2 regions of the Salinicola endophyticus genome follow, and region 1 is predicted to be linked to the other one. Evidence: predicted binding sites of a transcription regulator. Region 1 holds the regulator's gene; the other holds the start of a gene.
What was found. Region 1 encodes FliA, which starts transcription of late flagellar genes. Its sites were predicted from a motif close to CTAAAGTTNNNNNNNNNNCNGCCGATA; they were not measured.
Positions count from the first base shown of each region.

Region 2: ABV408_RS12405 (Cache 3/Cache 2 fusion domain-containing protein) is a predicted target of FliA. The motif match lies at 9,531-9,557, and genes of this name have one in related genera.

Region 1 is NZ_CP159578.1:2,299,189-2,313,952, forward strand. Features, by position in the region: gene ABV408_RS10405 (acyl-CoA dehydrogenase) at 1-573, opposite strand, end outside; gene cydC (thiol reductant ABC exporter subunit CydC) at 738-2,444, opposite strand; gene cydD (thiol reductant ABC exporter subunit CydD) at 2,441-4,165, opposite strand; gene cydB (cytochrome d ubiquinol oxidase subunit II) at 4,162-5,163, opposite strand; gene ABV408_RS10425 (cytochrome ubiquinol oxidase subunit I) at 5,168-6,580, opposite strand; gene ABV408_RS10430 (calcium/sodium antiporter) at 6,939-7,907, opposite strand; gene ABV408_RS10435 (paraquat-inducible protein A) at 8,189-9,550, shown strand; gene pqiB (intermembrane transport protein PqiB) at 9,543-11,195, shown strand; gene ABV408_RS10445 (ABC-type transport auxiliary lipoprotein family protein) at 11,192-11,857, shown strand; gene ABV408_RS10450 (RNA polymerase sigma factor FliA) at 11,990-12,688, opposite strand; gene ABV408_RS10455 (flagellar protein FlhE) at 12,800-13,246, opposite strand; gene flhA (flagellar biosynthesis protein FlhA) at 13,246-14,764, opposite strand, start outside.
Region 2 is NZ_CP159578.1:2,757,098-2,771,861, forward strand. Features, by position in the region: gene ABV408_RS12380 (LysR family transcriptional regulator) at 1-298, opposite strand, end outside; gene ABV408_RS12385 (hemerythrin domain-containing protein) at 409-957, opposite strand; gene ABV408_RS12390 (replication-associated recombination protein A) at 1,401-2,738, shown strand; gene lolA (outer membrane lipoprotein chaperone LolA) at 2,841-3,482, opposite strand; gene ABV408_RS12400 (DNA translocase FtsK 4TM domain-containing protein) at 3,538-7,263, opposite strand; gene ABV408_RS12405 (Cache 3/Cache 2 fusion domain-containing protein) at 7,468-9,477, opposite strand; gene aat (leucyl/phenylalanyl-tRNA--protein transferase) at 9,625-10,317, shown strand; gene ABV408_RS12415 (arginyltransferase) at 10,314-11,078, shown strand; gene infA (translation initiation factor IF-1) at 11,244-11,462, shown strand; gene clpA (ATP-dependent Clp protease ATP-binding subunit ClpA) at 11,622-13,886, opposite strand; gene clpS (ATP-dependent Clp protease adapter ClpS) at 13,999-14,328, opposite strand.

The DNA of each region.
Region 1 (14,764 bases):
TTTGATGCGCCCCTCGTGGGCATCGGATTTGGCCCACACCACCGCCACATCGGCGATCGGGCTATTCGTGATCCACATCTTCTGGCCGCTGAGCCGGTAGCCGCCGTCGACCTTGCGCGCCCGGGTCTGCATGCTGCCGGGGTCGGAGCCGGCGTTGGGCTCGGTAAGCCCGAAGCAGCCGACCAGCTCGCCGCGCGCCAGCCCCGGCAGCCAGCGCTGCTTCTGCGCCTCGCTGCCGTAGGCCTCGATCGGATACATCACCAGCGACGACTGTACACTCATGGCCGAGCGGTAGCCGGAATCGACCCTTTCCACTTCGCGCGCGATCAGGCCGTAGGCCACGTGGCTGGCCCCGGCGCCGCCGTAGGTTTCACTCACGGTCGCGCCGAGCAGCCCCAGCTCGCCCATCTCGGAGAGAATCTCGCGCTCGAAGCGCTCCGACTCGAATGCTTCCAGCACCCTGGGCTGCAACCGTGTCTGGCAGTAGTCCCGCGCCACCTGCTGGATCTGGCGCTCTTCATCGTCGAGCTGCTGGTCGAAGAGTAGCGGATCGTCCCACTGGAAACCGGACATGGCACACGCCTCCTGGCGCTATGTCGAAAGGAGAGAATGGCGCATGAAGACAGCGCCTGAGGAGCAGCGTACGCCAGGGCTGACAGAAGGGATATGCGAAAAACGTCGATATTCCATATGAAATATCGACGTTTCCATTGAGACACTGAGACTACTCGGCACTTTCAAGACATCGGCTGCAACGCGGCCCCCTGAGCGCCGGGTACCAGTCGCCAGCAGCTATCGCAGGGCGGTAGCGCGGCCGGTTCATGCGCCAGCAGCAGTGCGGTGCGCCCGGCCAGCCAGTGCGACAGCGCCGTTCTCACCACCTCCGCGGTTGCCGCATCCAGCCCGCTCAGCGGCTCGTCGAGAATCACCAGCGGCGAGTTGCGCAGCATCACCCGCGCCAGCGCCACCCGACGCGCTTGGCCACCGGAGAGCTGACGACCCTGCTCGCCGACCCAGGTCTCTAGCCCCTGCGGCAGCGCCTCGGCCCACTCACGCAGAGCCACCTTTTCCAGCACCGTCCACAGCTGGGCGTCGCTGGCGGTGGGGTCGCCCATGCGCAGATTTGCCGCCAGCGTGTCGTGGAACAGCTCGCTGCGCTGGGTGAGGTAGCCGATGCGCGCACGCAGCGAATCCGGCGACAATCCGGCGACCCCATGATCATCGAAGCGCAGTTCGCCGATATCGGGATCGAAGGCGCGCACCGCCAGCTGCGCCAGGGTCGACTTGCCGCTGCCGGAGGCGCCGATCACCCCAACCTGCTGCCCCGGTGCCAGGACCAGGTCGACCCCGCGCAGAACCCAGCGCCCGCCCTGGCGCAACCCGATATCGCGATAGACCAGACTCGGTGCGGCACCACCGCCCTGCAGACTCGCGCCCTCCTGCTCGGGCGTCAGCGCGGTCTGGGCATTGAGACGCTCCGCCGCGCGCTGGGTCGCGCCGAGCTGGGTGAAGGCCATCGGCAGGCCGCCGAGGCCCTCCGCCACGGCCAGCGTGCCCAGGGTCAGCATCACCATCTGTGCGCCACTCAGCGCAGCGCTCGACAGCGCCCCCAGGCCGAGTGCGAGCACACCCACGGCGGCAAGCTGAATCACCAGCGTGGTCAGCGCATTGGCTGCAGCGGTGCGCTTGCCCAGTTGGCGCTGATCGTCGAGCAGGCCCTGCTCCTCGGCCCGCCAATGGCCCAGATGCGTTTCCAGGGCACCATAGGCGGTGAGTTCGGCCAGCCCTTCCACCTGCTCCACCGCACGTACCCGCAGCGCCTCCTGGCGATCCACCCGGCGATGACTGGCACGCCAACCCCACACCGCGCAGCCCACCGTCAGCACCAGCCACAAGGGCACCAACAGCCCCAGCAGCAGCCAACCCGCCACGGGCAGGAACAGCATGGCGAACAGGGCGAAACCGAGAATCGCCGCCAGCGCCACCAGCGGCGGTGCCAGCAGGCGCAGATAGAGGTTGTCGAGGGTGTCGATGTCCGCGGTGAGACGATTGAGCCACTGCGCGGCGCGGGCGCGGGAGAGCGTGCGCGCGTCCAGCCGCACCAGCCTTGCGAACACCCCACCACGCAGATCCGCCAGCAGGCGCAGAACGGTATCGTGGTTGTAGAGCCGCTCGAGATAGCGGCTCGCGGTACGTGCCACGGCGAAGGCGCGCACCCCGCTGCCCGGCGCGAAGACATCGAAGAACACCGTTAGGGAGAGCGCCGCCACCGCGGTGGCGGTGATGAACCAGCCAGAGAGCGACAAAAGGCCCAGCGCGCTCACCAGTGTGGCCAGCATCAACGCGGCACCGAGCCACAGCCGACCACGTCGTGCACCGAGCACACCGAGCCATGGGCGCAGGCTGCGGTAGAGATGCGTCAGTCCCGTTGCCAACGTACTCATGAATTCGAGGCCTCCTGCCACAGGGTGCCGGGTGCGGTGATCAAGCGGCCGCCATCGAGGGCGAGCACGCGATCGGCCATGGCCATGAGCGCCGGATGATGGGTCGCCACCAGCAGTGTGCGACCGCTGGCGGCGAGCCGCTGGAGCGCGGCCACGACCGCGCGTTCGGTCTCCGGGTCGAGGGCGGTGGTAGGCTCGTCGAGCAGCACCAGACGCGCCGGCGACAGGAAGATTCGCGCCAGCGCCAGACGCTGCCCCTCCCCCCCTGAAAGCCCGACGCCGCGCTCACCCAATGGGGTCTCCAGGCCAGATCCGGTCGCGCGCAGCCAGGCGCCCAGTCCGGCCTCCTCCAGCGCCTCGTGCAGCGCCGTATCGCTCGCCGCCGGCGCCACCAGGCGCAGATTCTCGGCTAGTGTGCCCTGGATGATCAGCGGACGCTGGTCGAGCCAAGCGATCGCCGCACCGGGGGCCACCGCGACGCGGCCGCGGTCGGCGGCGACGAAGCCGGCAATCAGTTGCAGCAGGCTCGACTTGCCACTGCCGGAGGGACCAACCAGAGCCACCACCTCGCCGGTTTCCACGCGCAGCGAGAGCGGCCCCAGCACCCGCTGTCGGCCGACATGGCTGAGCTCTACGGTCTCGAGTTCCACCGCTGCCGTCATCGTCCGGCTCGATGTTGGCGCCGCTGCAGGGTCCGTCTCTGGCACTGGCTCGTCGAGCAGCGCCATCAGCCCTTCCGCTGCCCCCAGCGCCGAGGCACGGTCATGGTAGTGCTGCGACAGCGTACGCAGCGGCTGAAAGAACTCCGGCGCCAGCAGCAGGATGAACAGGCCGCTGAACAAGCCCAGCTCGCCGGCCGGGCCATAGTCGATATAGCCCAGCAGGCCCAGGCCGATATAGATCGCCACCACCGCGACCGACACCGCGGCGAAGAACTCGAGCACCGCCGAGGAGAGAAATGCCACGCGCAGGGTACGCATGCTGCGCCGTCGATAATCATGGGCGACATCGCTTACCTCGGCGGTAGCGCGCTCACCAAGGCCGAACAGCTGCAGCGTGGTGATCCCGCGCACGCGGTCGAGGAAGTGGCCGGAAAGCCGCGTGACGGCACGAAACTGCGCCTCGTTCAAACGCTGCGCGCCCATGCCGATCAGCGCCATGAACAGCGGAATCAGAGGTGCGGCGATCAGTAACCAGACCGCGGCCAGCCAGTTGAGCCACAGCACCACCGCCAGATAGAGCAGCGGCACCGCCAGCGCCAGCATCACCTGAGGACGAAACCGCGCGTAGTAGCCCTCCAGTGACTCGACCTGGTCGACCAGCTGGCTGGCGAGACCGGCGCTGTGCCGGGAGGCCAGGCGCACAGGGCCGAGCGCGTGGAGCTTGGCCAGCAGCTGCGCACGCACCGCGCGCTTCACTGCCAAGCCGCAGGCTTGACCGCTCACCTCCTGCCCCCACTGGGCGGCGGCGCGCAACGTCAGCGCCAGGCCCACCACCAGCAGTGCCGGCCACAGCTCGGCGATGCCCTGCTTGGCGATCACCGCCTGGTTCACGATCCAGGCCAGCCCGCCCAACTGAACCAGCGTGGCCAAGGCCGCAAGCAAACCACAGCCCAGCGCACGCCGGTGCCACGGCCGAATGGCCGTGGCCTGGGCTTCCAGCCACGCCCGCGACGGGTTGCGCGGACGTGAGCTGGCACCTGAACGCGACGCTCGGCTCAATGGTAGCCCTCGCCGACGCGCACCTTGCCGCGGAATACCCAGTAGGACCAGGCGGTGTAGACCAGCACGATCGGCAGCACGAAGAGCATCCCGATCAGCAGGAAGAACTGCGACTCCGGCGCCGAGGCAGCATCCCACAGGGTGATCTTAGGCGGCACGACATAGGGCCAGCGGCTGACGATCAGCCCCAGATAGGTGCACACGAATAGCCCCAGTGTGAGCAGGAAGGCAGCGCCTTCACGCCCGTGACGATTGCACAGGAAGATACCCAGCGCGCACAGCAGCGCCCCGCCGGGCAGCAGCCAGATCACCTGCAGGTGGTCGAACCAGCGGTCGAATACTCCTTGATCGATCCACGGCGTCCACAGGCTGACGATGGCGAACACCGCGAGTACCCCCAGCAGCAGCTTGGGCACCAGGGCCCGCGCCCAGTCACGCACGTGGCCTTCGGACTTGAGCACCAGCCAGGTCGCCCCCAGCAGCGCATAGCCGACCACCAGACCGAAGCCGGTAAGAATGGTGAACGGCGTCAGCCAGTCGAGGGCACCACCGACATAGACCCCATTGGCAGTCTCGAAGCCCTGGATATAGGCGCCGACGACGCAGCCCTGGGCAAAGGCCGCGAGGAAGGAGCCGCCGGCGAAGGAGAGACTCCAGTAGCGCTTGGAGCGGTGCGACTTGAAGCGGAACTCGAACGCCACGCCGCGGAAGATCAGCCCCGCCAGCATCAGGAACACGCCCAGGTAGAGCGCCGGCAGCAGAATGGTGTAGACCAGCGGGAAGGCGCCGATCAGCCCGGCACCGCCGAGGATCAGCCAGGTCTCGTTGCCGTCCCATACCGGCGCCACCGAGTTCATCATCACATCGCGGGCATCTTCGTCCGGCGCGAACGGGAAGAGGATACCCAGACCCAGGTCGAAGCCATCCATGAGCACGTACATGATCACGCCGACGGCGATGATGACCGCCCAGATCAGGGAGAGATCGAACATTTGCATGCGCTTAGCTCCTGGAGGCCGAGGTGTGGCCGTCGAACGGCACGTGGGTGGCGGAGAGCGGCCGCGCCGGGCGATCCGCATCGTGAATCTCTTCGTCCGGATCGAGCTCGTCGAGCCCCTGGCGAATCACCTTGAACAGGTAGTAGACCCCGGAGACGAAGATCACCGCATAGACCGTGATGTAGCCGATCAGCGTCACCAAAACCATCCAGCCGGAGAGCGAGGGCGTCACCGCATCCTTGTAGGAGAGCACGTTGTAGACCAGCCACGGCGAGCGCCCGATCTCGGTGACGAACCAGCCCGAGAGCACCGCCAGAAACGGCGCCAGGCTCATGAACTGCAGCCCGCGCAGATAGAACCGCGAGGTGTAAAGGCGCCCGCCCTTGCGCAGGAACAACCCGGCCAGCGCGAAGGCGATCATCAAAAGCCCCATCGCCACCATCACCCGGAAGCTGTAGAACACCATCCACACCGGCGGCTGCTGCGACTCGGGAATCTCCTTGAGCCCCGGCACCACCCCGTTGGGATCGTGACGCAGGATCAGGCTGGCGCCATTGGGAATGCCGATCTCCATGCGGTTGGCCTGCAGCTCGCGATCCGGCAGCGCGAACAGCAGCAGCGGCACGTTGGACTGGGTGTCCCAGTTGCCCTCCATCGCCGCCACCTTCATCGGCTGGTGCTCGAGCGTATCGAGCCCGTGCTCGTCACCGACGAAGGCCTGCAGCGGCGCCAGGATCAGCAGCAGCCACAGGGTCATCGACAGCGCCCGGCGATGGGCCTCGACGTCGCGCCCGCGGATCAGGAACCAGGCGCTGACACCGCACACCACGAAACCGCCGGTGAGGAAGGCCGCCAGCGCCATGTGGGCGAAGCGATACGGGAACGACGGAGTGAACATCGCCTCCATCCAAGAGGTCACGTGGGCCACGCCCTCACGAATCTCGAAGCCCTGAGGGGTCTGCATCCAGCTGTTGGAGACCAGAATCCAGAACGCCGAGATGAAGGTGCCCACCGCCACCATCAGTGCGGCGAAGAAGTGCACCGAGGGTGACACCCGGTGGCGGCCGAACAGCAGCACGCCGAGGAACCCCGCCTCGAGGAAGAACGCCGTGATCACCTCATAGCTGAGCAGCGGCCCGATGATATTGGCCGCGAAGCGCACGAAGTTGCTCCAGTTGGTACCGAACTGGAACGCCATGACGATGCCCGAGACCACGCCGATACCGAACACCACGGCGAAGATCTTGGTCCAGAAGTAGCCCAGTCGGTCCCATACTGCGTTACCGGTGGCGACGTAGAGCCCCTGCAGCACGGCGACATAGGAGGCCAGACCGATGGTGAACACCGGGAAGATGGCGTGGAAAGAGACCACGAACGCGAACTGCAATCGTGAGAGTAGGATGGGATCTAGTGCCATGGCTGGCTCCTCGGATGTGCGAGAGCGTCGCAAGCCGGTGGAACGGATGGGCCATCCGCTTTGCCGAGCGCGCTCCCTCTATAGTGACCGGCCGTCGAGGTCGGCGGAGATCGACCCTCGCAGGTCTTGGCAATGATGATACGAGCGCTGACAGCCGCTAACACGATGTCGCAATGTCGCAGCCCTGCCGCAGGCCCTGATCAAACATTAGGCAAATCTGCCATAAGCCGCCAACCACGCGGGCTGGCGACGCCCACCACGCTCGCAGCGGGGTCGCCACCCGCTTGAGGGTGCGACAATATGCCAAGCCCTGACGCTTGCCTTTGGCGCTCCCCTGCTGGCTAGAGCGCCACTGACCTCATACCAGTACGGTGGCGACCAGCCAGGTGGTGTAGGCGATGAAGCTGGCCAGCAGCGCACCGCCTTCGAGTCGATTGATACGCCCCTGGCGACCGCGCAGACCGATGCCAAAGACCAGCAGCGCCAGGGTCAGCCCCGCCATCACCGGCCAGTCTCGAGTCACTACCACGGCGTCGACGGCGATCGGATGGATCATCCCGGCCAAGCCCACCACCGCCAGTGTATTGAAGAAGTTGGAGCCGACTACGTTGCCGAGTACCAAGTCGTGTTCCCCTTTGCGCACCGCCACCAGCGATGAGGCAAGTTCCGGCAGCGAGGTACCGATCGCTACCACGGTGAGGCCGATGACCAGGTCACTGACCCCCAGCGCCTGGGCGATGCTCACCGCCCCCCACACCAGCAGCCGTGAGCTGGCGATCAGCAGCACCAGCCCGAAGAGGGTCCAGAACAGGCCGCGCTTGAGGCTCATGGCGTGCGCCGCGGCATGACTCTCGACATCGACCGCCAGAGTGTCGTCATCCTGGCGCCGCGCGCGCGCCACGCTGTAGATCAAGTAGAGTGCCAGCAGCCCGAGCATCAGTGCGGCGTCGCCGCGCGAGATCTCACCGTCGTGTAGACACCAGAGCGAGACCAGGGTCGCCACGCCGAGCAGCGGCAGCTCCTGACGGATGACCTGCGAATTCACCATCAGCGGACTGATCAGCGCCACCAGCCCAACGATCAGGCCGATATTGGCGATATTGGAACCGTACGCGTTGCCCAGGGCCAACCCGGGGTTACCCTGGCTCGCCGCCAGTGCTGATACCATCAACTCCGGCGCCGAGGTGCCGAAGCCGATCACCAGCATACCGATCAGGAGTGGTGGCAGCCCCAGATGCCCCGCCGTGGAGGCGGCCCCTTCGACGAAACGGTCGGCGCTCCAGACGAGTAGTAACAGCCCAATGATGATTGCCCCAAGAGCCAGCATGGCTATCCCTCTCCTTATAGCGATCACTCGAGCGCACTTGACGGTGCGCGCTCTCCTCCTAGACGCCGCGTAAGCGATTGTTCTTCTAAGGCACTCGCGCCTTGACCTACTATAGTATCGGAGCGTGACACGGAACCAGCGTGCCGCACGCCCGACGAGTCGCGGACTGCCGTGGCTTACACTGGCTTACCGACAAGCCAGCAAACATGCATGAATGTATGTATTCAGGTAACATGACGACTCGGCACGACCGCAACTCGAAGGAAGCTTGATTGGCCTCTCTGCGTATCGACCACCCCGTCGCTCAGGACACCGCGCCGTGGCGCTCTGCCACGCGGCGTCGGCGGCTGCGCGCCTGCCATGAGTGCGACCTGCTGGTGGCATTACCGCCGTTACGTCCTCACCAGCGTGCCAGTTGCCCTCGCTGCGGCCACACCTTGAGTCACCGCCACGCGCGCCCGGCCCAGCGCAGTCTGGCGCTGGCGATCACCGCGCTGATCGCCCTCATCGCGGCGCTGAGCTTTCCCTTCATTCGCTTCGAGGCACGCGGTGTCAGCAACGCCATTCAGTTGACCGATACCGCGATCAGCCTGGTCGACTTCCACGAGCCCTTCGTCGGCATTCTGGTGCTGCTGACCATCGTGGTGCTGCCGGTGTTCTACCTGCTCAGCGTGATCTGGCTGCAGATCGGTCTGCTACGCCGTCGACCGCTGCCCCGTAGCCGGCGCATTGCGCGCGCCCTGGTGCAACTATCCCCCTGGATGATGGCGGATGTCTTCGTGATCGGCGCCCTGGTCAGCCTGATCAAGATCGCGGGCATGGCCTCGGTCGATCTGGGGCTCTCTTTCTGGTCGTTCTGTGCCTTTGCCCTGCTGCTGCTGTGGACCTCGCGCTCGCTGGACATCGACTGGATGTGGTTTTCCCTCGCCGGCGAGCCACCCGCGCCGGAGCATTGCCGGCTCGGTGAGCCGGCGGCGGCGCAGGGCGTGACCGGCTGCCCCACCTGCGGCCTGGTCAATCGGCTGAGCCACTTCGGACGCGGGCGCTGCGCGCGCTGCGGCGAGCGGCTGCGCTTTCGCAACGCGCACAGCCTGCAGCGTACCTGGGCACTGCTGCTGGCAGCGGTGATCTTCTACATTCCGGCCAATCTCTATCCGATCATGAACACCACCTCGCTGGGCAGCGAGACCCCCTCGACCATCATCGGCGGTGTCATGATCTTCCTCGCCCACGGCGATTGGCCGATCGCGCTGATCATCTTCACCGCCAGCGTGGTGGTGCCCATCGGCAAGATTCTGGCCCTGGCATGGCTGTGCATCGTGGTGCGCAGACGCGGCCAGCTAAGCTACCGCCACAAGCGGCTCAAGCTCTATCGCATCACCGAGTTCATCGGCCGCTGGTCGATGATCGACGTGTTCGTGGTGGCGATCCTGGTCTCCCTGGTGCATGCCGGTTCGCTGCTGGCGATCACCCCGGGGCCGGCGGCGCTCGCCTTCGCCGCGGTGGTGGTCATCACCATGCTGGCGGCGATCACCTTCGACGCGCGCCTGATCTGGGACACGCGCGATGTGCAACCGCATATGCCCGCAGCCCTCAAGCGCCAGTCTCCCTACTCTCCGGTCAAGGAAGCCGACGATGTCTGATTCGCTGCAGCGCGCCAAGCGCTTGTCCCAGTCGCGCCTGTCGCCGATCTGGATCGTGCCGTTGCTGGCGGCGCTGATCGGCGCCTGGATGGTATGGGACAATTTCTCCAGCCGCGGCCCGCTGGTGACGCTGGATATGGAGAACGCCGAGGGCATCGAAGCCGGCAAGACGCTGATCAAGACGCGTAACGTCGAGGTCGGACACGTCGAGAGCGTGCGCCTCTCCGACGACCTCTCCCACACCGTGGTGACCGCACGCATGTCCAGCGATGCCGGGCGCATGCTCAACACTGACACCCGGTTCTGGGTGGTCAAGCCGCGTATCGGCCGCGAGGGTATCAGCGGGCTGGGCACGGTGCTCTCAGGGGCCTACATTCAGCTGGCACCGGGCAAGAGCGGCAAGTATCAGGACCATTTCGAGGTGCTCGATCAGCCGCCGGTCGCCCCGCCCGACGCACCGGGGCTGCGTATCAATCTGGTCAGCCAGGTGGGCAACTCGCTCAGCGCCGGCGATCCGGTCACCTATCAGGGCTACACCGTGGGTCGCGTCGAGAGCACCGACTTCGACCCCGACAAGCGCGAGATGCGCCATCGCCTATTCATTCAGGCGCCCTACGATTCGCTGGTGACCGACACCACACGCTTCTGGAGCGCCTCGGGCATCGACGTGCAGCTCAACTCCGAAGGCGTCAGCGTCAACCTGGACTCGTTCGAAACCCTGATCAGCGGCGGGGTCACCTTCGGTGTGCCGGAGGACGTGACCCAGGGCAACCCGGCCAAGCAGAACGCCACTTACACGCTCTATAACAGCGAAGAGAGCGCCCGCGAGGGCACTTACGATCAGTACGTCGACTACGTACTGCTGGTCGATGACACCGTGCGCGGTCTGAGCCGCGGCGCCCCGGTGGAGTATCGCGGCGTGCGCGTGGGCACCGTGGTCTCGGTACCCTGGCACTTCACCGCGCCACAGCCGGACACCCTGAGCCAGTTCGCGATCCCGGTGCTGATCCGGATCGAGCCGCAGCGGCTGGAGAGCGGCAAGGACATCAACAAGAAGATCGACGATCAAGAGGTGCGCCAGCGCTTCGAGAAGATGTTCAAGGAGCTCGGCCTGCGCGCCACGCTCAAGGCCGGCAACCTGCTCACCGGTGCGCTCTTCGTCGACCTCAACTTCAGCGATGATGCCCCCGCCTACAAACCCATGACATTCGATGGCAAGCCGGTCTTCCCGACGGTCTCCGGCGGCTTTGCGCAGATCGAACAGAAGGTCTCCAACCTGCTCGACAAGCTCAACAACCTCAAGGTCGAACCGATCCTGTCGAGTCTGGACAAGACCATGCAGACGTCGCAGAAGACCCTCGAACAGGTTCAGCAGATCGCCGAGTCGGTCAACGCGATCGTCTCCGACCCAGCCACCCAGCAGCTGCCGGGTAGCGTCAACGACACCCTAGAGGAGCTGCAGAACACGCTGAACGGCTTCTCCTCCGGATCGTCCGGCTACCGTCAGCTCAACGATACGCTCAAGCAACTGGAGCAGCTGATGCGCGACCTGCAACCGGTGGCGCGTACGCTGAGCGAAAAACCCAATGCCCTGATCTTCGATCGTGAGGTTCAGGCCGATCCGACGCCGAGGGCCGCGCCATGAGACCGTCTCCTGAGACACTGTCCACCACATCGACGCGCAAGATGCTGCGCCGGGCGCAGATACGAAAACTGCGTCCAGGCCGCAGCGCCCTCGGCCTGCTGCTGGTCGCCGGCCTGTTCACCCTGGCCGGCTGTGCCGGCACGCCCAGCAATCCCAGCCGCTATACCTTGCCGGCGGTCGGCGACGTGCCACCGGTGACCGGCGTCAGCGTGCCGACGCTGGTGGTACAGCCGGTGGCGATCTCGAGCTATCTGGATCAGGAGGGCATCGTGATGCAGTTGAGCGATATCGAGCTCAACAGCGCCAATCAGAACCTGTGGGCCGATAGCCTGGGCAGTCAGCTGACGCGTAACCTGCGCCAGACCCTGACCCAGGCACTGCCGCAGACGCTGGTACTGGGTGCCGGCAGCGGCGGTGACGCGCGTCTCAGCGTCGAGGTGGATCGCTTCCAGGGCCGCTACGATGGCCAGGCGGTGGTGTCGGGTGAGTGGCAGTTACGCGAGGGCAATCGCGTGGTGCGTCAGGCGCCCTTCAACATCACCCGGCCGCTCAACGCCGATGGCTATCCGGCGCTGGTACGCACCCTGGGCGAGGCTTGGGAGGCGGTCGGTGAGCGCATTGCCAGCGAACTGTCGCTTCCGAGCAGTGGCAAGACACCCTGAGTCCGACTGCAGCCCCTGAGCCCAACTGAAAAGACGCCGCGCCGGAAAAGCAGCGACCCGGGCGAAGAGAGACTCGTCCGGGTCGCGGTATGCGGATAGGCTGCCGCTGGCGCGGCCACTGTCAGGAAGCGGCTAGTTGACCAGGCGGCTACGCAGGCGGGCAACCGCCTGACTATGCAGCTGACACACGCGAGACTCACTCACCCCCAGCACCGCGCCAATCTCCTTGAGATTCAGCTCCTCCTGGTAGTAGAGCCCCAGCAGCAGCTTCTCGCGCTCCGGTAGTGCATCGATCGCCGCCATGAGGCGCTCGCGGTTGTCACCATCGAGCAGCGCCTCGAAGGGTGAAGGTGGCCCACCTTCGCTGACCGCACCCACCCCGTTCTCGCTGTCGCTCTCGTCGTAGGCGAGCAGGAAGCCGTTGTTGGCGTCTGTCAGCAGCTGGTGGTACTCGCTCTGGGAGATGCCCATCTCCTGGGCGATCTCGCGCTCCTCGGGCGTGCGCCCGAGCCGCTGTTCCAGACGTCCGACAGCCTGATCGAGCGCCCGCGCATTGCGGCGCACGCTGCGCGGCATCCAGTCGCGGCTACGCAACTCGTCGATCATCGCGCCGCGAATACGCTGATTGGCGTAGGTGGAGAAGCTGGCGCCATGGGCATTGTCGTACCGCCCCATGGCATCGAGCAGACCTACCATGCCGGCCTGGATCAGATCATCGAGTTCGACACTCGCGGGCAGCCGGACCTGCAGCGAGAGCGCGTGTCGCCTCACCATTGGCATGTACTGTTCGAGCATTGCCCGCTGATCGATCTTGCCCTGTACGGTATACATCGAATCGCCTCGTGATTAACCCGTCCGGCCCAACCCCAAAAGCGGTGCCAGTCGATCCATTATGCGCCGCCGGGACCAGCGCTAGCCGTCAAATTCCCGGGCTCGGCGACGCTATTTTGCCTTTTTGTCGCGCTGCTGCGGTGCGCCACGGTCGAAGTCCACCATGACCTGACCGTGGCTGATCACCGCGCGCGCGCCACTCTGCGGCCGCAGACGGAACCAGAACATCAGCGGCTGCCCGGCATCACGGCCGGCGAAACGCCGGGTGCTGCCGTGGGTCGCGTTCAGCGCCACACAGAGCTCGGCCTGGCACAGCCGCGCCTCGAGGGCCTGAACCGGGCCCTCGACATCGAAGCGCCAGGCCACGCGGGTCACGCTGGCCCGGCCGAGATGCGCGGGGGGCATGACCGGATCGCTGCTCAGCGCGCGCTGACTGGGCACCACCACCTGCCGCGGCAGCGCGCCGACCCACGAACCTGCCGCCGCGGCCAACGCGGCACTCATCCCCAGCGTAGCGCACATCGCCAGCGTCAGGGCCATCAGCGCCGCGCGCCGCATCAGCCGTTACCACCGATGGTAGCGGTGACTCGCAGCGTGCGGTCGTCGGGAATCTCCGCCTGAGAGAGCACCACCAGCGACTTGATCTGCCGCCGCAGGAAACGCGCCAAAAGCGCCCGTAGGCCGTGCTGGACCACCAGCACCGCAGGTTCGTCACGACTCTGCTGGCGCTCGACTGCAGCGGCGGCCTGCTTCATCAGGGTATCGGCCAATCCCGGCTCGAGTGCCCCACCGTTGTTGAGTGCCTGGGTCAGCACCTGCTCGAGGCGCGGCTCGAGCCCGATGACATGCATCGGCTCGTGCCCGGGGAACCACTGCTGGGTGATGGCACGGCCCAGCGCCACGCGAACAATGGCGGTGAGTTCGTTGGCGTCGGTCTGCTGCGGCGCGAATTCGGCGAGCACGTCGAGGATGGTGTGCATATCGCGAATCGGCACGTCTTCGGCGAGCAGGTTCTGCAGGATACGCTGCACCGTGGTGAGCGGAACGAGCTTGGGCACCACGTCCTCGACCAGCGACTTCTGCTGCTCGGAGACCTTGTCCAGCAGCTGCTGCACCTCCGCGCGGCCGAGCATGTCATCGGCGTGCTCGTGCAGCAGGTGGTTGAGATGGGTCGCCACCACGGTGCTGGCATCGACCACCGTGTAGCCGTAGATCTGCGCGCGCTCGCGCTGGGCGGTATCGATCCAGTAGGCCTTGAGACCGAACGCCGGGTCCTCGGTCTCGACGCCGTCGATCGCCCCGGAGACCTGGCCCGGGTCGATCGCCAGCCAGCGTCCGGGGAACGCCTCGGCACGCCCGATCTCGACCCCCTTGAGAGTGATCACATAGGTATTGGGGCTGAGCTCGAGGTTGTCGCGGATATGCACCACCGAGGGCAGGAAACCGACGTCCTGGGCGAACTTCTTGCGCACGCTCTTGATCCGTCCCAGCAGCTCGCCCTGCTGGCGCTGGTCGACCAGCGGAATCAGCCGGTGCCCCACTTCGAGTCCCAGGGTATCGACCAGTTGCACATCGTCCCAACTCGCCTCGGGCGTCTCCTGCACCGCGGCGGGCGCCTTCTCCTCCACGCGCTGCGCCGCCTGCTGCTGATTCTGGCGCGACAGCCACCAGCCGAGACCGCCGAGGGCGATCGCGAATAGCAGGAAGACCAGGTTGGGCATGCCGGGGATGACCCCGAGCAGCGTCATCACGCCGGCGGCGAGGTACATGACCCGCGGATTGTTGAACAGCTGGCTGAGCAGCTGCTGACCGACGTCCTGGTCGGTGTTGACGCGGGAGACCGTGACACCCGCCGCGGTGGAGATGACCAGCGCCGGGATCTGCGCCACCAGGCCGTCACCCACGGTGAGCAGCGTATAGGTCTTGGCCGCTTCGGCGAACGGCATGCCGTGCTGGCCGATCCCGATCATCAGCCCGCCGATCAGGTTGATCACCATGATCAAGAGCCCCGCCATGGCGTCACCGCGCACGAACTTACTGGCACCATCCATGGAGCCGTAGAACTCGGACTCCTGG
Region 2 (14,764 bases), 460 kb from region 1:
TGGGTGCCGACAACCTTAGGCGGCCGCGAATCTCGCCGCGCTGCTCGCCCAGCCCCGCCTCCAGCTCATCGAGCTCGTCGAGTAGCCGCACGGTGGTGGTCAGATAGCGCTCACCCTCTGCCGTCAGCTGCAGCCGCCGCGTGGTACGGGCGAGCAGACGCACCCCGAGACTCTCCTCGAGGCGCGATATCTGCTTGCTGACCATGGCATTGGACACACCCAGCCGGCGGGCGCCGCCGGCAAAGCTGCCGGCCTCGACCACGGCCCGAAACACCTGCATCGCCTGTAGCCGATCCATCCCGGCTCCCTCTCACTCTCTCGGGCGCCCATTCTACGCAAAGCGATGACGATCGCGCAGTGCGATCGTCATCGGGGCATCGTGCAGCGCGGGCCGGCAGCCCGCCGCGATCAGGACTCGAGGGGCGAAGGCGCGTCGCGGAACTCGGAATAGAGCTCCGGGTAGGCCTCCTGCAGCCGTGACAGTTCGGACTCCGCCTGAGGCGGCATTTCGGCGGCCAGACGTGCCAGGTCGTCATCGTCGAAGTGTTCGCGAATCAGCGGGAACAGCTCCTCGCGCTCGGCACGCAGATAGGCGCGATGGGCGTCGAGATAGGCGCGCAGATCCTCGGCGAACTTGTCCATCGGCATCACCCCATCCATCAGGATCATGTCAATGTCGCCGGAGAGCCGCATCAACTGCTCGTGCAGATGCTGGTAGTCCTCCGCCAGCCGCGCGAACAGCGCATCGGTATCGGTGGCCCGGCTGGAGAGTTGCTCGCGGCAAATGCGCTCCAGCGGAATGGTGAAGCCGCTCATGTAGTCGAGAATGTAGTCCACCACCTCACGAATCAGGCGGAAGTTGGGGCGTTCACCATCGGCGAGCGTCTTGTGCTTGAGCTGCAGCACGTGGAGCAGACGCGCCATGTTGGCGTGATCCTGGCGCAGTTGAGTCAGCATGGGCATGGGAGTTCTCCTGTCCGTGCGGCGGCAATGGCGACGAGCGTGAAGCGGCGAGACTGATATCCAGCGTGCCGAGACCTGAGGTTTTGCATACAGATCGTAGTGTAGCGGCACTCGAGGGCCAGCGTGTAGTGCCTTCGCACCGGCCGTGTGACCTGCAGCGAACGCGCCCCAGGGCCTTCGAGCGGGCCGCGCCGGAACGTTCGACCCGCAGTGCCCATACTGTGTCAGGACACACTTGGGTAGAATCGACGACGTGACGTTCGCACTGCCCGGGAGCCATCTGGCCAGGCTCGCGAGTACGCACGCGACCTGCGCCTCGAATGGCCCTCGAATGTCTTACCCTAGCGGGTTTGGGAGAGAAAGCCCTACGCCTTAAGTCGCGATTGGCGTAGTGAAATGTACCCGCTCGTTGCCGAGCGCAAACCGGAAGTAAGCCGATGGACCTCTTTGCCAATAGCGCCCCCCAGGACAATGCGCCGCTCGCCTACCGCATGCGGCCGACAAGTCTCGACGACTATGTCGGCCAGGAGGCACTGGTCGGCCCGGGCAAGCCACTGCGGCGCATGGCCGAGAGCGGCAGCGTGCGCTCGATGATCCTGTGGGGCCCGCCGGGGGTGGGCAAGACCACCCTCGCGGACATCCTCGCCGAGGCGTCGGGTGCCCGGCTCGAAAAGCTCTCGGCGGTGATGGCCGGGGTCAAGGAGATCCGCGCCGCAGTGGAGCGGGCCCAGGAGGCGCGGCTGCGCGAGCGTCAGACGCTGCTGTTCCTCGACGAGATCCACCGCCTCAACAAGAGCCAGCAGGACGCCCTGCTGCCGCACGTGGAGTCGGGCCTGTTGACGCTGATCGGCGCCACCACCGAGAACCCCTCGTTCGAGGTCAACTCCGCACTGCTGTCGCGGGCCCGGGTCTACGTGCTCAAGGCGCTCGACGAGCAGGCGCTGATCACGGTGATCAAGCGCGCCCTGGGCGACCCCGAGCGCGGCCTCGGCCAGCGCGACATCCGCGCCAGCGACGAGGCCCTGGCGATCCTCGCCCGCGCCGCGGCGGGGGATGCACGGCGCGCCCTGGGGCTGCTGGAGACCGCCTGCGACTTCACCGGTCGCGACGAGCATGGCGAGACTCTGGAACGTGACGCCGTGGTCGAGGTGATCGGCCATCAGGCGGCGGCCTTCGATAAGCAGGGCGAGCACTATTACGACCTGCTCTCGGCGATCCACAAGTCGATACGCTCATCGCGGCCCGACGCCGCCCTGCTCTATATGGCCCAGTTCATGCAGGGTGGCGGCGACCCGCTGGACGTGGTGCGCCGGCTCACCGCGATCGCCTCGGAGGACGTCGGCAACGCCGACCCACGCGCCCTGCCGCTGGTGATCGCCGCCTGGGATGCCTACCTGCGCCTGGGCGACTACGAAGGCCAGCGCGCCATCGCCCACGCCGCCATCCATCTCGCCACCGCGCCCAAGAGCAACCGGGTCGACCAGGCCTGGGCCCAGGCCAAGGCGTTCGTGGCCGAGCATGCCGATCTCGAGGTCCCGGTCTATCTGCGCAATGCGCCGACCCAATTGATGGCCTCACTGGGCTACGGCGAGGGCTATCGCTATGCCCACAGCGAGCCCAACGGCTACCCCGCCGGCAGCGCCCACGACTGCTGGCCAGCGGCGCTGCCCAAGGCCAGTTTCTACGTGCCCAGTGAGTTCGGTCAGGAGAAGCGCTACCAGCAGATGCAGGCGTGGCGTGACGAGCTCGACCGCGAGGCCGACCGTCAGGCTTGAGAGGGTGTTTGCAAAATGCCTGCGCTCGGCCATACGGCGGCAGTGGGCCAAGCATGAGCGCGGCGGCGAGCAAGCGGCCCGGAGGACGGGCCGCCACAAAGCTCAGGGGGAAGCGGGTGACTGCTCGCGAATGACGTCGGCGCCGGCGGGAATCTCGAAGCGGAACTTGGCCGGGTCGATGCTGCCGTTGACCTCGGCGTCGTCGAACTTGATCGCGGTGCGCTGGCCAGTGCTGTCGGTCATCTGCAGCATGCCCAGCTTCTCGCTGTAGAAGGTCAGCTTGAGCTGCTCGAACAGGGTGTCGTTGGCCTTGGGCTTGAGCGTGAAGGTCTCGCCGGTGCCCTGCTGCTGCCCCGTCACCTCATAGTTCTGCGCCAGCTCCGAGGCGCTGCCGGAGAGCAGCAGCGCCGGCGTGTGGGTAACGCGGTCGTCGAGCGGCTGGATCGTGGCCTGCTCGAGGTCGGGGTCGTAGAGCGTCACCTCCTGGCCGTTGGAGACCACGATCTGGCGATAGGGCTCGTTCACCTCCCAGCGGAAGTGACCGGGCCGCGACAGCCACATATGGCCACTGGTGTCCTGCAGGCTGGAGCCCGAGGCGTCCAGGATCTGCTGATCGAAATCCGCCGAGTAGGTCTTGAGCGGTTCGAGCAGCCGGGTCAGGCGGTCGACCGAGGCCGGGTCGGCGTGTGCGGCCTGGGTCGCCAGCAGCAGCGCAGCGGCGGCCAGGCTCTTCGTCATTCGCATGGGCATTCCTTGTCTGTGTGCAGAGAACATGATCCTTGGACAGCGGGATGGCGGCTCAGTTGCCCACCGGCGGCGGCGCCAGCACTTCGCGCGAGCCGTTGTTGCCCATCGACGAGACGACACCGGCCTGCTCCATCGCTTCCACCAGCCGCGCGGCGCGGTTGTAGCCGATCTTGAAGCGGCGCTGGACCGCCGAGATGGAGGCGCGCCGGCTCTCGGTGACGAACTGCACCGCCTCGTCGTAGAGCGCATCCTGCTCGGCGTCCTCACCGTCGCCGCCCTCGGCTTCGAGCCCGGCCAGGGCATCGGCGGAGACGCCGCCGGAGAGGATCTCCTCGATGTACTCGGGCTCGCCGCGCCGCTTCCAGTCCTCGACGATACGGTGGACCTCGTCATCGTCGACGAAGGCGCCGTGAACACGCTGCGGCATCCCCGCTCCCGCCGGCAGATAGAGCATATCGCCATGACCGAGCAGGTTTTCGGCCCCGCCCTGATCGAGGATGGTGCGCGAATCGATCTTCGACGACACCTGAAACGCCATGCGGGTGGGGATATTGGCCTTGATCAGGCCGGTGACCACGTCCACCGACGGCCGCTGGGTGGCGAGAATCAGGTGGATACCCGCGGCGCGCGCCTTCTGCGCCAGCCGCGCGATCAGCTCCTCGACCTTCTTGCCGACGATCATGAACATGTCGGCGAATTCGTCGATCACCACCACGATATAGGGCAGCTTGGCCAGCGTCGGTGGCTGCTGATGCATCTCCCACGGCTGCGGCTCCCACAGCGGATCCTGGACCTGGGCGCCATGGCGCTCGGCCTCGTCGAGCTTGGCATTGAAGCCGGCGATGTTGCGCACGCCCATGGCCGCCATCAGCTTGTAGCGCCGCTCCATCTCGGCCACACACCAGCGCAGCGCGTTGGCCGCTTCCTTCATGTCGGTGACCACCGGCGCCAACAGATGCGGAATGCCGTCGTAGACCGACAGCTCGAGCATCTTGGGGTCGACCATGATCATGCGCACCTCGTCCGGGGTCGCCTTGAGCAGCATCGACACCAGCATGGTGTTGATCCCCACCGATTTGCCCGAGCCGGTGGTACCGGCTACCAGCAGGTGCGGCATTTTGTTGAGGTTGGCCACCACCGGCTTGCCGCCGATGTCCTGGCCCAGCGCCAGCGTCACCGGCGAGTCGGCCTGCTGGTAGACATCGGAGTCGAGCACCTGACGAATGCGGATCATCGCCCGGTTCGGGTTGGGGATCTCGATCCCCACCGTGGGCTTGCCGGGGATGACCTCGACCACGCGCACACTCTTGACCATCAGCGAACGCGCCAGGTCCTTGGCCAGGTTGCTGATCTTGGAGACCTTCACCCCGGCCGCGGGGCGAATCTCGAAGCGCGTGATCACCGGCCCCGGCCAGGTCTCGACCACTTCTGCCTTGACCCCGTATTCACGCAGACGCATCTCCAGCAGCTCGGCCATGTCGGCGAGCTGCTCGGGCGTATAGTTGGGCTGCTCCGGGTCGGCCGGCGTGGTCAGCCGGATCGACGGTAGCTCGCCGGTGGGCTCGGGCATGTCATCGAACGCCGGACGCTGGCTCTGCAGATGCTCGACGGTCCACAGAGTGGGCTGATCGTCGGCCGCAGCTCGCGCCTGCTCGGCGGTAGCCAGATCGCCGCGCGGTGCCGGTGCCGGTGCCGGTGCCGGTGCCGGTGCTGCCTCATGATGTTCGGTAGCGTCCCCGGCCACATCGGCGGCATCGTCCCAATCCGCTGCTGCGTCATCGCTCTGCCACGGCGCCTGGGGGTCATCGGCGTGAATGCCGGCAGCGCTATCCGACGACAGCGGCGAGCGCTCGACCGGTGCATCACGATCCTCGGCTTGCGGCTCATCGGCCTGCGTCTCTGCGTGCACGTCATCGAGCCCCCGGTGCGTGGGCTCGCGCCGGGTCGGCGCGGCAAAGCGCGACTCGTCCGCACCGCCGTGCGCCCAGTCGAGGCTCGGCTCACGCGCCCCGGCGTCAGGCTGATCGCTGCCCAGGCCAGCCGCGAACGCGCCCAGCGTCGGCTCGGCGGGCCCAGGCCGCGCAGGGGGGACGCGAGTGCGATCGTCGTCCTGGCGAGAGACGTCGTTGCCACTGTCGTCAGGATCGCTTTCGTTGGCCGCGCGGGCGTGGCGCCAACCGGCCGGCGCCTCGTGGCGCTCGGCGCGAAGCCCCCACTGCGCAGTGGGCGTCTCGTCTTCCGCCGCGGAGAGTCGGCCGCTGTCGGCGGATGCCCCGTGTGGGTCCGCCACCTCGGCGCCAGCATCGGTGCCGGCGCGGTGATCATCGTCATCCGCGCCGCCTTCCTCGGGCGCCATCGGCGATGCCTGGAACGCCTCGGGAATACGCCGGCGGGTGACATCGGCACGGAATGGGGTACGCGCGGCGTCATCATCGGGCGTTGCTTGAGTCGGCGACGCCGGTGCCTCGGGCGCAACCCCTTCGCGGCCATAGGGCGATGCTGCAGCGCCCGTCTCCGGCCTCGCCACGTCGGCGGCCGAGCGACCCGGCGCGGGTTCGTGCGGGTCTAACGTCGGCTCGCGCGGAGCCAATGTCGGCTCACGCGGAGTCAGACTGGGTTCACGCGGGGAGTCGTCGCGGCGCCGCGGCGGCGGTGTGGCCGAGCGCGCGGGCCGCCATTCGGGCTCGCTGCGGGGCGCTGCGGCCGGTGAGCGCTCGTGCAGAGTCGGCTCCCGCGCCTCTTCACGCTGCTGGCGGCTGGCGTAGGCGGCCTCGGGCTGCTTGGCCGAGGGCGTACGCTCGGGTACCTCCCAGGGGATATCGGTACTACCATCGTGGCGCCAGCGTGACTGGCGCTGGCCGCTGCCAGACTCGCCACCCGCCCCTTCCCACGCCGGCTCCTGCTGCAGCGAGGCGCCCAGAGAGGGTTCCTCCTCCCACTGCGCGAGATCCGGCGCGCGCTGCCACGGTAACCAGCGCGCCCACCAGCGCGGCTTGTCCACCGCCGTGGTGGGCGCTGCGTCGGCGGTATCGCTCTCCTCGGATGCGCTCTGCTCGCGCTCGATCTGCTCACGTTCGGCCTGCTGCTCGGCGCGGCGGTTGTCGCGCACCTCACGGCGCTCGGCGCTGCGGGCTCGCAGCCACTGGTACAGGCGATGACACGAGCTGCCCAGTTCGTCCATCACGGTCAGCCAGGACATGCCGGTGAACAGGGTGAAGCCGCACATGAAGGCGGCGATGGCGATCAAGGTCGTGCCATGCACGCCGACCAGCTGCGACAGCGCGCCGGCGATGCCCATGCCGAGGATGCCGCCGGCCTGGTTGGGCAGGTCGCTGGCGGGGTTGTAGAAATGCAGGTCGCCCAGCGTGGTGGTGCTCATCAACAGCAGTACCAGGCCGCCGGTGTGCACGGCGAGTGCCACCGGATCCCAGGCGATCTGGACCTGGTGCTGGCGCATGATGCGCCACGCCGCCAGACCGAACATGCCTGGCCACCACAGCGCACTGGCGCCGAACAACGAATAGAGGACATCGGATAGCCAGGCCCCGATCTGCCCCATCCAGTTGGCGATATCCTGGTCGGGCCCGCTATGCGACCAACCGGGATCGCCGGGGTGATAGCTGAACAGCGCCAGCAGCAGGAACACACAGATCGCGAGCAGCAGAATCACGGCGCCTTCGCGGGTCACGCCCTGGAGCTGCATGATCACACGACGTGCCTGTTCCTTGGCTTGCGCAGATGAACGACGGCCCTTCTTGGCCGAACTCTTGGCACTCAAACGCTCAACCCCCTCGCGCCTGCTTCCGGCAGGACGCCTCAACGGCCGCGTTCCCGTGGGCCTTGCGTGGTGCCCGGGTCGGCGGCGATGCACCACCGGCCCGCGACGGCGGGCCGATTTCCTCGACCCGCCATCATACCGGGGCCCGCGTCGACATCACAGGGGGGCGCCGCACCCGGCACGAGTGCGGCGCCGGGGGTGGGGTCAGGTCGGCGTGTGTCCCGGCAATGCCGGGGTGTCAGCCGCGTCCGGCGCGGAGTCATCGCTGCCACCGCCCGCGCGCAGCCGGAACAGTGCCACGGTCTCGCTCAGGCGCCGGCTCTGCTCGCTCAACTGCTGGGTCGAGCGGCTCGACTGACGCACCAGTGCGGCATTGCTCTGGGTGGTCTCGTCGATCTGCGACACCGCGACGTTGATCTGCTCGATACCGTGGGACTGCTCTTCGGAGGCCAGGCGGATCTCGCCCATCAGCGCACTGATACGTTCGATCTGGGAGACGATCGCGGCGACCTGCTCGCCGGCTTCCGCGGCCTGCAGATTGCCGTTCTCGACCTCCTCCACCGTACGCCCGATCAGCCCCTTGATCTCGCGCGCCGAGTTGGCGCAGCGCTCGGCCAGGCTACGCACCTCCTGCGCCACCACCGCAAAGCCACGCCCCTGCTCGCCGGCGCGTGCGGCCTCGACCGAGGCGTTGAGCGCCAGCAGGTTGGTCTGGAAGGCGATACTGTCGATGACCCCGACAACGTCGGCGATCTGCTTGGCCATCTCGTCGATACGACGCATCGCCTCGACCGTCGAGTCGACCGTCTTCTGCGCGTCCCCGGCGGCCTCGGCGGTGCGGCTCGCCTGGGCATCGCCCTCTTGGGCGCGCTCCGCGTTCTGGCGCACAGTGGCGTTGAGCTGCTCGGTGCTGGCGGCGGTCTGCTCGAGGCTCGAGGCCTGGGATTCGGTGCGCGCCGAGAGGTCCGCGTTGCCCGCGGCCAGCTCCTGAGTATGCCCGTCGGTCTCCTCGATCGCCGAGCGCACCTGACGCACGATCCGCTCGAGGCCGTCGCCGATGCCGTTCATCGCCAGCACCAGCTGGCCAATTTCATCGCGTCGGCGGCTGTCGATACGCTGCGACAGGTCGCCCTCGGCGAGCGCCCGGGCAAGCTCCACCGTGCGCTGCATGGGCCGCGAGACCAGCCGCTTGAAGATGACGTAGAGGAGCAGGCTGAGCAGGACCGCGATCCCCACCGCGATCAGCAGGAAGCGGTCACGGGCAGCCATCACCCCGGCGTTGATCTCGTCCATCGATACCGAGCCGGCGATGACCCACTGCCAGTCCGGATAGCGGGTAAACGCCAGCAGCCGCTGCTCGCCATTCGCGGTGTAGTCGAGCTCGCCGGAGGCCTTGTCGAACAGCGGCGCGAAAACGGCGGCGCGCTCGCCCTGGCGCAGGTCGGTGCCCTCGTAGGGGCCGCCCGCGAGCACCTGCCCTGCGCGCTTGCCACCGGCGGCGATCAGCATGGTGTAGCCCTGCTGACCGATCTTCATGCCGCGAATCTGCGACTGCACCTTCTCCATTTCGGCACTGATGTCGACCCCCACGAAGAGCGCGCCGATGACCTTGCCATCACTATCATGTATCGGCTGATACTTGGTGATGTAGGCGGTGCCGAACAGCGTGGCGAGGCCGGTGTAGGTCTTGTCCGCCATCAGGCTGGCATAGCTGCGCGAGCCGCGGTCGAGCAGCGTGCCCATGGCGCGCTTGCCGTCGGCATCCTTGAGCGAGGTCGCCACGCGCACGAAGTCGTCGCCCTCGCGGGCGAACACGGTCGCCGGCGCGGTGGTCTGCTCGGTGAAGCGATCGAGCTTCCAGGTGTTGTCGTTGATGACCTCGAGTCCATCCTTGAGCATCGGGGTCTGGCGCCCGGCCACCTCGACCTGCTGATCGGGCAGCAGCACGAAGCGCCCCATGTACTGGTCAGCGAAGATGTCGAGGAAGCGATTGGCCTGCTGCTGCAGACTATAGTCGAAGAGCGATAGCATATCGGCGATGGATGCCTGCTGCGTCGCCAGCTCGTGCTCGGTGGCCTTGCGTAGTTGGCTACTGCTGGTCTGGGCCATGGCAAAGGCCAGCCCCAGCAACACCACGACCTGAAGCAGGCCGACGATCAGCGCTAACTTGGTGCCGATACCCGCATGGCGCAGCCGTTGTCGAATTGCCGCCATCGATTGTTCTACCTTATTGTCGGAAGGTCAGTGTGTCAGAGGAACAGGCGGGTTATCGGCAGCCCATGCGCAAACCTTAATTCACGGCAATGCGGGTCGCCGCTCAGCGCCCGTAAGCCCCACGGCAAGACCCACAGGATGGATGGCATGCTGCGCTGGCTCCCCCCCGCTCCCGTCGCGTTTCCCGACGTCAGTCAGGCGCTAGACGAGCCCAACGGGCTGCTCGCCGCCGGCGGCGCCCTGACCCCGGACTGGCTGCTGGCCGCCTACCGCCGCGGCATCTTCCCCTGGTATGGCGAGGGCGATCCGCTGCTGTGGTGGTCACCCGCGCCGCGCATGGTGCTGTTCCCGTCAGAGGTTCGTGTACGCCGCAGCCTGGCCAAACGCCTGCGCAACGGCGGTTTCACCACCACCTTCGATCACGCCTTCGGCGCGGTCATCGGCGCCTGTGCGGCCGAGCGCGCCGGTAGCGGCGGCACCTGGATCGATGCCGAGATGCTCCATGCCTATCGCCGGCTGCACGCCCTGGGCCACGCCCACAGCGTCGAGACCTGGCGCGACGGCGAGCTGGTGGGCGGGCTCTACGGCATCGCGCTGGGCCAGGCGTTTTTCGGCGAGTCGATGTTCAGTCGCTGCGCCGACGCTTCCAAGGTCGCGCTGGTGGCCCTCGCACGCCATCTCGAGGCTCACGGTTTCCAGTTGATCGACTGCCAGATGCATACCGCGCACCTGGCCAGCATGGGCGCCAGGGAAATCGCCCGCGAGACGTTCATCGACTACCTTGAGAAGAGCGTGGACCAACCCACCCCAGCCGGCCTCTGGCCCTCGGAGCCCCCGTGAGCAGCGACAATGCGAACCGCAGCACAGCGCAGCGTCAGGCACGCGATCTCCGTTTCTTCCTGACGGTGCCGCACCCCTGCAGCTACCTCCCCGGACGCGATGCGACGACGCTGTTCCTCGACCCGCAGGAGCCGCCCACCGCGGACGTCTACGACGCCCTGACCCTGCTCGGCTTCAGACGCAGCGGGGCCAATCTCTATCGCCCCCATTGCGGTGCGTGCAATGCCTGCGTCTCGGTGCGCATTCCAGTGGAGGATTTCACCCCATCGCGCACCCAGCGCAAGCTGATGCAGCGCAATCGCGATATCACCACGCGGCTGCGCCCGACGCTGTTCGACGAGCGCCACTACGCGCTCTACGCAAGTTACATCCGTGCCCGCCACGCCGATGGCGACATGTTCCCCCCCAGCCGCGAGCAGTACCGACTGTTCCTGACCCAGACCCAGCCGTTCGCCAAGCTGCTCGAATTCTGGCTCGATGAGCGACTGATCGCGGTCGCCGCTACCGACCTGCTGGGCCACGGACTGTCGGCGATCTACACCTTTTTCGACCCCGACCCGGCGCTGCAGCGGCGCTCGTTGGGCGTCTTCGCGGTGCTCAGCCAGATCGAACTGGCGCGCCGGCGCGGCCTGCCGCATGTCTATCTGGGCTATTGGATTCGCGAGAGTCAGAAGATGCGCTACAAGCAGGCGTATCAGCCACTGGAGTACCTCGATGGCGGCCGCTGGCAGCGCCGGGTACCCGTGACAGCATTGACCTGAGCCGATTTTTGCCTTCGGCGGCGAGATGGCCCATAATATCGCGCACTTCAGAGGCCCTGGTCGGGCTCGTCGCTGACCGTGGATGGCACTGCCGCCGTTCGCGGTGGTGTGCGTCGACAGCCGACCGTGCGGTCCGCCAACCAATATCCAAGAGGGATCGCCTATATGGCACGAGAAGATCATATCGAAATGGAGGGTGTCGTCGTCGACACGCTGCCCAACACCATGTTCCGCGTCGAGCTGGAAAATGGTCACGTCGTCACTGCACACATCTCCGGCAAGATGCGCAAGAACTACATCCGCATTCTGACCGGCGACAAGGTCAAGGTCGAACTGACCCCCTACGACCTCTCCAAGGGCCGCATCGTCTACCGCTCGCGCTGAGCCCCGCCCTTCGGCCCCGCTGACGGGAATCCGCTTCCCGCCCGTCTCTTACGCCCTGATCCACCGTTGTCACGGGCGTTAGCCGCCGCCAGCACCCAGAATCGAAAACGCCTCGCCATGTTGCCATGGCGAGGCGTTGTCGTTGGGACCGTCGACCGGTCAGGCCACTTCGGCCTCGGTCTCCAGCTGCAGCTCGTCGTTCTCCACGGTGACGTGGACGACGCCGCCGTTCTCGGCCAGATCGCCGAACAGGATCATCTCGGCCAGCGGCTTCTTGAGCTTTTCCTGGATCACGCGGGCCATCGGTCGCGCGCCCATCTCCGGATCGTAGCCCTTCTCGGCCAGCCAGCGGCGGGCATCCTCGTCGACATCCAGCTGGACCCGCTTCTCGTCGAGCTGGGCCTGCAGCTCGACCAGGAACTTGTCGACCACGTTGCGCACGATCGACGGTTCGAGGCCATGGAACTGGATGATCCCGTCGAGGCGGTTGCGGAACTCCGGCGAGAAGGTCCGGCGAATCACCTCCATGCCGTCGGTCGAGTGATCCTGGGTCTGGAACCCGATCGAGCGACGCGAGATCTGCTCGGCACCGGCGTTCGAGGTCATGATGATGATCACGTGACGGAAATCCGCCTCGCGGCCGTTGTTGTCGGTCAGACGGCCATGATCCATCACCTGCAGCAGCAGATTGAAGACCTCCGGGTGCGCCTTCTCGATCTCATCGAGCAGCAGCACGCAATGCGGCTGCTTGTTGATCGCCTCGGTCAGCAGCCCACCCTGGTCGTAGCCGACATACCCGGGAGGCGCCCCGATCAGGCGCGACACGGTGTGGCGCTCCATGTATTCGGACATGTCGAAGCGGACCAGCTCGATCCCCATGAGATGGGAAAGCTGACGTGCCACCTCGGTCTTGCCGACCCCGGTGGGCCCTGCGAACAGGAAGCTGCCGACCGGCTTGTCGGGCGACTTGAGCCCGGCCCGCGAGAGCTTGATCGCCGCCGACAGACTGGTGATCGCCTCGTCCTGACCGAACACCAGCATCTTGAGATCGCGCTCCAGATTGGAGAGCAGCTTGCGATCGGAGCTGGAGACGCTCTTGGGCGGAATCCGCGCGATCGACGCCACCACCGCCTCGACCTGATCGACATCGATGGTCGAGACCCGCGCCTCGGGCGGCAGCAGCCGCTGATGCGCACCGGCTTCGTCGATGACGTCGATCGCCTTGTCAGGCAGGTGACGGTCGTTGATGTAGCGATCCGCCAGCCGCGCCGCGCTCTCCAGCGCACCATCGGTGTACTTGAGCTGGTGGTGCTCCTCGAAGCGCCCGCGCAGGCCCTTGAGGATGCGAATGGTGTCATCCACCGAGGGCTCGGGCACGTCGACCTTCTGGAAGCGGCGAGCCAGGGCGCGATCCTTCTCGAAGATACCGCGGAACTCCTGGAAGGTGGTCGAACCGATGCAGCGCAGCTCACCCGAGGAGAGCAGCGGCTTGAGCAGGTTCGAGGCGTCCATGACCCCACCCGAGGCGGCACCGGCACCGATCACGGTGTGGATCTCGTCGATGAACAGGATCGAGTTCTCCTGCTTGCGCAGCTCCGCCAGCAGCCCCTTGAGGCGCTTCTCGAAGTCACCGCGATATTTGGTGCCCGCCAGTAGCGCTCCCATATCGAGGGAGTAGACCACCGCATCGGCGATCACATCGGGGACATCTTCCTCGACGATACGCTTGGCCAGGCCTTCGGCGATGGCGGTCTTGCCGACGCCTGCCTCGCCCACCAGCAGCGGGTTGTTCTTGCGCCGGCGCGCCAGGATCTGCACCACCCGCTCGAGCTCGTGATCGCGCCCGATCAGCGGGTCGATCTTGCCCAGACGGGCCTGCTCGTTGAGGTTGGTGGCGTAGCTGGTGAGCGGGTGCTGGCCATTCTCGGTAGCGGCCTCCTCACCCTCTTCGGACTCCTGAGAAGGCTGCTGCGACTGGCCGTGGCCCGCCACCTTGGAGATGCCGTGAGCGATGTAGTTGACCGCGTCGACGCGGGCCACGCTCTGCTGCTTGAGGAAATAGACCGCCTGACTCTCCTGCTCGGAGAAGATCGCGACCAGCACGTTGGCGCCGGTGACTTCGCTCTTGCCGGAGGACTGGACGTGGAATACCGCGCGTTGCAGCACGCGCTGGAAGCCCAGGGTGGGCTGGGTTTCGCGATCGTCCTGATCCTCGGGGATCAGCGGCGTGGTGGAGTTGATGAAATCCTGCAGATCGGCACGAAGCTTCTCCAGATTCGCCCCACAGGCATTTAGCACGTCGGCTGCCGAAGCATTGTCGAGAAGCGCCAGCAGCAAGTGCTCCACGGTCATGAACTCGTGTCGCTTGGAGCGCGCCACGGTGAAGGCCGTGTTCAGGGTGAGTTCAAGTTCTTTACTCAACATGGCAGTCCCCTTTTAGCCACTGAGGGCGTCGGTCGGCACTTTCACAATCGGGCACAAACAGCGGTTTCGCAAGTCCCCGACGCACAAAGCGTCGCGGACCGCCCCACCACCCCTACTCGACGGCATCCACATCGCACAGGAGTGGATGTTCGCACTCGCGCGCATACTCGTTGACCAGATGGCACTTGGTCTCCGCCACGTCGCGGGTGAAGATGCCGCAGGTCGCCTTCCCCTGGGTGTGCACGGCGAGCATGATCTGCACCGCCTTCTCACTGTCCATGGCGAAGAAACGTTGAAGTATCTCGACGACGAACTCCATCGGCGTGTAATCGTCGTTGTAGAGTACGACCTTGTACATCGGCGGCGGCGCCAGCTGCGGCTCCGACGCCTGTTCGGCAACGTCTCCCTGCTCGTGGTGATCAGGGTCGGGAGGGCGCGTCATGCCGAGACGCGCCGGCTCCTCATGGGAATCAGGCGACACGCTATTTACGATCTCTAACATAGTAAGGATGAATTCCTGAGGCCGGGTTCGTCTACCGTCGCACGGGTATCGCGGCGGGTGCGTCTGGCGACCGGCACGGGTACTCTGTGCAGCTCCGGGGTGCCTCGCCGGGCGCCGGTGCCTTGGCCGCCTCGCCCAAGTGCGAATCATCATACAGGTGCGAATCGAGCCGTCTCTCAGTGAGGTGTTGGATACCGTTGAAGACCCGAGGTTCCCTTGAAGATGCGGCCGATATCGCCATGATGCAAGCCCGAACAAAAAATAGTTAGCCAGGGGCCCTGACGCCAGTCCCGCAACGGCCGCCACCCGCGCCCGGTCTCTCGCCGTCCGTGCCTTGTCATGCCAACCACTCACTCGCCAGGAGCCGCCTCGACGC